2 regions of the Erwinia sp. E602 genome follow, and region 2 is predicted to be linked to the other one. Evidence: predicted binding sites of a transcription regulator. Region 2 holds the regulator's gene; the other holds the start of a gene.
What was found. The regulator Fur, encoded in region 2, represses iron uptake genes when iron is present. The targets are predictions, from matches to a motif close to ATAATAATGAGAACNACTATCAA.

Region 1 (3,419 bases), 2.0 Mb from region 2:
CCGTGGCGGTTAAACATTGACCATGCGCGCTGATGATAGTGCGCGGGAAGGTGCAGCAGCCAGCCTTTAACCACCCGGGTATTGCCCAGCCAGCGCCCCTGCAGATAGCTCAGCCAGCAGCCGAGGCTGGCGGCGACGGTAAGGATCACCATGGTCGGGATAAAGCCCATCACCCCTTTGGCCACCATCGCCCCGGCCAGCAGCAGCAGGCTGTCGCCGGGCAGAAAGGCGGCCGGCAGCAGGCCGTTTTCCAGCAGCAGCGTGGCAAACATCACGCCGTAAACCACCCAAATTACCTGCGGATTGGCCAGCGCCGCGAAATCCTGGTGCCACAGCGCCTGAACAATCTCGTGCAAAACACCCATTATGATTCCCGTTACCTGCGATTATCGTCGTATTCTACCCGCAAATGCGTTCCGGGATGTTGATCAAAGACGCGAACGGCATGCGCCGTTGCGTCTTTATTGAGGTCAGTTAAGGGAGTTTAGCCGTTCAGGCGGGTAAAACCAGCCTGCAGGTCATCAATCAGGTCATCGGCATTTTCCAGGCCGATGTGCAGGCGTACCAGCGTGCCGGTAAAATCGACGCCCCCCGCCGGGCGAATGTCCGCCAGCTCTTCCGGCTGGTTGGCGAGGATCAGCGACTCAAAGCCGCCCCACGAGTAGGCCATGCTGAACAGGCTGAAGTTGTCGAGGTACAGCGCCAGCCGTTCGGCGCTGAGCCGCTCTTTCAGCACAAACGAGAACAGGCCGCTGCTGCCGGTAAAATCGCGCCGCCAGAACTCATGCCCCTTGCACTGCGGCAGCGCCGGGTGATTGACCACCGCCACCTCATCCCGCTCCGCCAGCCACTGCGCCACGCGGATGCTGCTCTCTTCATGCTGGCGCAGGCGCACCGCCAGCGTGCGCAGGCCGCGGCTGGTGACGTAGGCGGTATCGGCGTCGACCATCTGCCCCATCAGGTAAGAGTTTTCACGCAGCTGCGCCCAGCAGCGTTCATTGGCCACCGCGGTGCCGATCATCGCGTCGGAGTGGCCGACCAGGTACTTGGTGCCGGCCTGAATCGAGATATCCACGCCAGAATCGAGCGCGCGGAACAGGATGCCGGCCCCCCAGGTGTTATCCAGCATGATGATCGCTTCCGGCGCTTTGCGGCGCACCGCGGCCACCAGCCCCGGGATGTCCGGCACTTCCATCGTGATCGAGGCCGGTGACTCAAGGAATACCACGCGGGTGTTGGCCTGCACCAGGTCGCTGATGTCGGTGCCGGGGCGCGGATCGAACCAGCTGGTGGTGACGTTCAGCTTGCTGAGAATTTTGCTGGCGAAATCCTGGGTTGGTTCATAGGCACCACCGCTGATCAGCACGTGGTCGCCGGCGGCGACAAAGGCCAGAATGGCGTTGGCCACCGCCGCCGCACCGCACGGGTAGAGCACGCAGCCCGCGCCGCCTTCCAGCTCGGTCATCGCCTCCTGCAGCGAAAAATGGGTCAGGGTGCCACGGCGACCATAAAACAGCTCGCCGCTGGCACGGCCTGCGGTGGCGCGTTTTTTATCCGCCACGCTGTCAAAAACCAGCGAAGAAGCACGCTGAATAACGCTGTTTACCGATCCCTGCGTGTAACGTTTACTGCGCCCGGCGCTGATTAAGGTGGTTTCCAGTTTCCTGGTCATGGTAAGGCGGGTCCTTGTGGTCACTTTTGTCTGTTTTTTTACGTTAACACGGCTGACGCCACGGGGACATTCAGCGTCTGAGTAAGTGATAAAATTTCACAACGCAAGTGTCCGAAGCCACAGAAAGCAAAAAGTTGTTCAAAAATTGCCTTACAGAGTGTAAATAGTAATGAGAACTACTATCAATTCCCCGCTTTTTTGATATGATCCGCGATGAATTTTTCGTAATCCGTACTCAGACGTTGGAGAAACAGCGTGACAAATGATTTGATGCAGACGGACCTTTCCGTCTGGGGCATGTATCAGCATGCGGACATCGTAGTAAAAGCGGTAATGATTGGGCTGTTACTGGCATCGGTTGTCACCTGGGCCATCTTCTTCAGCAAAAGCATCGAACTCAGCTCGGCGCGCCGTCGCCTGAAGCGCGAACAGCAGCTGCTCTCCGGCGCACGCTCGCTGGACGACGCGACCAAAACCAGCGACGGTTTCAGCGCCAACAGCCTGAGCAGCGTACTGGTGCAGGAAGCGCAGAACGAGCTGGAACTCTCTGCCGGTTCTGACGACAACGACGGTATTAAAGAGCGCACCGCGTTCCGCCTGGAGCGCCGCGTAGCCGCCTTCAGCCGCCACGCCGGCCGCGGTAACGGCTTCCTCGCGACCATCGGGGCCATCGCGCCGTTTGTCGGCCTGTTCGGTACCGTATGGGGCATCATGAACAGCTTTATCGGCATCGCCAAAACCCAGACCACCAACCTTGCGGTGGTGGCACCGGGGATTGCCGAAGCGCTGCTGGCGACGGCGATCGGCCTGGTCGCCGCAATCCCGGCGGTGGTGATCTACAACGTCTTTGCCCGCCTGATCGGCAACTACAAAGCCTCGCTGGGCGACGTGGCTGCCCAGGTGCTGCTGCTGCAGAGCCGCGATCTTGACCTGGCCGCCAGTGAAGATGCTCACCGCGTTAAGTCTGCGCAGAAACTGCGGGTAGGTTAAGCGTTATGGCCATGCGATTAAACGAAGACCTCGACAGCAACGGTGAAATGCACGAGATCAACGTAACGCCGTTTATCGACGTTATGCTGGTGCTGCTGATTATCTTTATGGTCGCCGCGCCGCTCGCCACCGTTGACGTCCGCGTCAATCTGCCTGCGTCCTCCAGTGCGCCGCAGCCGCGCCCGGAAAAACCGGTGTATCTGTCGATCAAAGCGGATAACCAGCTGTTTATCGGCAACGATGCGGTGACCCCGGAGACGCTGGTGCAGGTGCTGACCCGGCAGACCGACGGTAAAAAGGACACCACCATCTTCTTCCAGGCCGATAAAACCGTCGATTATGAAACGCTGATGAGCGTGATGGATAAGCTGCGTGAAGCGGGATATCTGAAAATTGGCCTGATGGGTATGGAAACCGTCGCGAAGAAGTAAGCGTCGGATCCAAAAAAGCCGCTAACCTGCGACAGGTAGCGGCTTTTTTTATGGCAGCAGGTTCGGGTTACGGCCAGGAAACGGCCTGTTCCGCCAGCCGGCGCGCCCGGTACTGCTTCACCAGCGGTTGGATCAGCAGCGTGCCCGCCAGCCCGCAGACGGCGGCAATGCTCAGCCAGACGCCGGGCATCGCCTTGTCGCCGGTGGCGTGGATCAGGTAGCTGCAGATGGCCGGGGTGAAGCCGCCAAACAGCGCGGTGGCCAGGCTGTAGGCCAGCGAGAAGCCGGTCGCCCGCACGTCGGCTGGCATCACCTCGGTCAGATAC
Region 2 (3,419 bases):
TTACGTTTCTGTAAATAAGAGTTTCCGATCGGAAGCTCTGCCATTTGCAGCTTAGTGGGTTAGTGTACTAGTTCGTGAGTATTTAACTCTGTAGACTGTGCCGCTTTAGCGTCGTTGCGCCAGATGTTGTCAGGCCTTTCAACGGCGCGGATTGTTTATCAGGGAGTTATTATGGTTTCACCCGTTTCTGCCACGCCGCTGCCCGCCACGCTGTGGGGCACGCTGATCATTAGCGGCACCATTATCGGTGCCGGGATGTTCTCACTGCCGGTGGTGATGGCCGGTGCCTGGTTTAGCTGGTCGACCGCGCTGCTGCTGGTGAGCTGGTTGTGTATGCTGCTCTCCGGGCTGCTGTTTCTGGAGGCCAGCCAGCACTATCCGGCCGGGGCCAGCTTTGACACCATCACCCGCGATTTACTCGGCAGGGGCTGGAACCAGATTAACGGCCTGTCGGTGGCCTTCGTGCTGGGCATTCTTACCTACGCCTATATCTCTGCCAGCGGAGCGATTATCCAGCGCACGCTGGGGCTGCTGGATATCCCGCTCTCCGCGCGCAGCGCCGGGCTGCTGTTTACCCTGCTGGTGGCGCTGTTTATCTGGCTCGGCACCGGCGTGGTCAGCCGCATGACGCTGATTGTTCTCGGGGCTAAGCTTGTCACTTTCCTGACCATTTTTGGCGGCCTGCTGTGGCACGTACAGCCCGCCACGCTGCTGGATAGCGCGGCTGAAGGCGGCCACTATCTGCCTTACCTGTGGATGGTGGTGCCGTTTTGCCTCGCCTCGTTTGGCTATCATGGCAACATTGCCGGGCTGAACCGCTACTACGGCCACCATGCTCAGCGCGTCGGCCGCTGCCTGATTTACGGCACGCTGCTGGCGCTGGCGATCTACTTTATCTGGATCCTCGGCACCATGGGGAACATTCCCCGCCAGGATTTCCGTGCGATAGCCGCGCAGGGCGGCAATATTGATGTGCTGGTCGCGGCGCTGTCCGGCGTGCTGCACAGTCCTTACCTCAACCTGCTGCTGAATATCTTCTCCAACTTCGCGGTCGCCAGTTCGTTTCTCGGCGTCAGCCTCGGCTTTTTTGACTACCTGGCCGATCGGTTTAACATCGATGGCACGCACGGCGGGCGGCTGAAAACCGCACTGCTGACCTTCAGCCTGCCGCTGGCGGCGGCGATGCTGTGGCCGGACGGCTTCCTGGTGGCGATCGGCTACGCCGGTCTGGCCGCCACCATCTGGGCGGTCATCACTCCGGCCCTGCTGGCCTGGAAGGCGCGGCAGCGCTTTGCCACGCCTGCCTGGCGGGTAAGGGGCGGAGCCATTCCGCTTGCGCTGGTGCTGGCCTTCGGCGCGCTTAACGTGGTGGTCTCGCTGCTCTCCTACGGCAACTGGCTGCCGGTGTGGAGCGGCTAACACCCCGTTCATCTGCGGGGATGATGCATCTGGCGGCATTGAGCAGCGCCGATCGGCGGCAGCTCCACGGTGCATTACCGGTGGTGATGTTTCATCAGGGTGTCGGCAACGGGAATAGCTGGCAGCTGTGGCAGCCGCAGCATCCGCCGGCGGTGAGCGGCAGCGTGCAGATCCGTAGCGTCAGCGGAAAACGGTTCAGCCGGGTTGAGAGTCTGTAATCGGAGATGTGCAGTAGGGAAGAGAACCGGTGGCAGGCCACCGGTTTTACAACAGGGGGGATTACTTGTCGTGCAGAGTTTCGTCTTCGCGGCAGTCGCCGAGAGCGCAATGGCCGTACAGGTACAGGCTATGGTTGCTCAGTTTGATACCGTGACGCGTGGCGATATCACGCTGACGGGTTTCAATCGATTCATCACTAAACTCAATTACTTTGCCGCAGTCCAGGCAGATCAGGTGGTCATGATGCTGCTGCTGGGTCAGTTCGAAGACAGATTTACCGCCCTCGAAATTATGACGGGTCACGATGCCCGCATCGTCGAACTGGTTAAGTACGCGATATACGGTCGCCAGACCAATCTCTTCGCCCATATCAATCAGGCGCTTATACAAGTCTTCCGCACTGACGTGATGGCCCTCAGGTTCCTGAAGCACTTCCAGAATTTTCAGTCGTGGAAGCGTGACTTTCAGGCCGGCCTTCTTTAATGCGGTGTTGTTGTCAGTCATGCGGATATTGTCCTGTTACTTAGCTGGTCACTTAGAGGCTGAAAGCCCTGAACATCGGTTGACGCTAAAGTTAGATGCGTCCCAGTATAGAACTGATACTTTAAAATGAAAACCGTCAGGGGGAAGTAAGCCACTACCGGATGTAAGGGATTGTACCATGACATCCGGTGTAGCCCGAACCCAAAATTAATTCGTTAACATTTCGGCCTTCCTCTGCCTGAGGCGCTGATTGCGACAATCGTCACAGCAAGGCGGCAGGGGGAGGAGAAAGCAGGTAACCGATGGGGTTATTGTACAGTTTTGGTGGTTAAAATTTCAAATATCTATCGATTACTTCTATAGGAAAAACCACTGGCCGGGTGTGAGGCAGCCCTCACTCCGGCCGACTGGCTTAAGCTTCGATGATCTCTTTTAACTGAAGTTCATCAAAAATTTGTTTTACCCACTTCTCAACGCGATCGTTGGTCAGCTCAGGCTGGCGATCTTCATCAATGGCGAGGCCGAGGAAGTGGTTATCATCGGCGAGACCTTTAGAGGCTTCAAAATGGTAGCCTTCGGTTGGCCAGAAGCCTACCAGCACCGCGCCGTTTGGCTCGATAATGTCGCGCAGGGTACCCATCGCGTCACAGAAGTACTCTGAGTAGTCTTCCTGATCGCCACAGCCAAACAGGGCAACCAGTTTACCATTGAAATCAACCTCTTCCAGCGTCGGGAAGAAGTCGTCCCAGTCACACTGGGCTTCACCATAATACCAGGTCGGAATGCCCAGCAGCAGAATATCGAAGGCTTCCAGGTCTTCTTTGCTGCTTTTGGCAATATCACGAACCTCTGCAACGTCTTTACCCAGTTGCTTCTGGATCATCTTTGCAATGTTTTCCGTATTGCCCGTATCGCTGCCAAAGAAAATGCCTACGATTGCCATGAGTTTGATAACCTCTTGAATCTTAATGGTATGGTGACTGCAAAATGGTTTGCATATAGCGCTAATAATAGCAGACTGCACTCAACGGATAAATGCGAAATGCCGCTGGTTTTGTCGCTTTGTGCGTAGCACTGCGGCCAGCGGCTCAGGATGGCAGGTGCTGTAACTGAGCCAGCAGCATCTCTTCAATCAGCTCGCTGCGGCTCATATTGCGCGCTTCCGCCAGCTGATTCAGCGCGTCAACCGCCTCGCTGTTCATTTTCAACTCAACGCGCTTAAGTCCGCGAACCTTGTCGCGCTTGAGCTGGTTGCGTTTGTTGATCCGCAGTTGCTCATCACGCGTAAGCGGATTGGT

Region 1: a site for Fur is predicted at 1,836-1,858, ahead of exbB (tol-pal system-associated acyl-CoA thioesterase). Genes of this name have one in related genera too.

The regions. Positions count from the first base shown of each region.
Region 1 is NZ_CP046582.1:668,747-672,165, forward strand. It holds gene GKQ23_RS04465 (DedA family protein) at 1-365, opposite strand, end outside; gene metC (cystathionine beta-lyase) at 485-1,672, opposite strand; gene exbB (tol-pal system-associated acyl-CoA thioesterase) at 1,928-2,662, shown strand; gene exbD (TonB system transport protein ExbD) at 2,668-3,093, shown strand; gene GKQ23_RS04485 (MFS transporter) at 3,161-3,419, opposite strand, start outside.
Region 2 is NZ_CP046582.1:3,478,701-3,482,119, reverse strand. It holds gene mtr (tryptophan permease) at 172-1,419, shown strand; gene GKQ23_RS17485 (hypothetical protein) at 1,440-1,637, shown strand; gene fur (ferric iron uptake transcriptional regulator) at 1,699-2,142, opposite strand; gene fldA (flavodoxin FldA) at 2,534-3,064, opposite strand; gene ybfE (LexA regulated protein) at 3,210-3,419, opposite strand, start outside.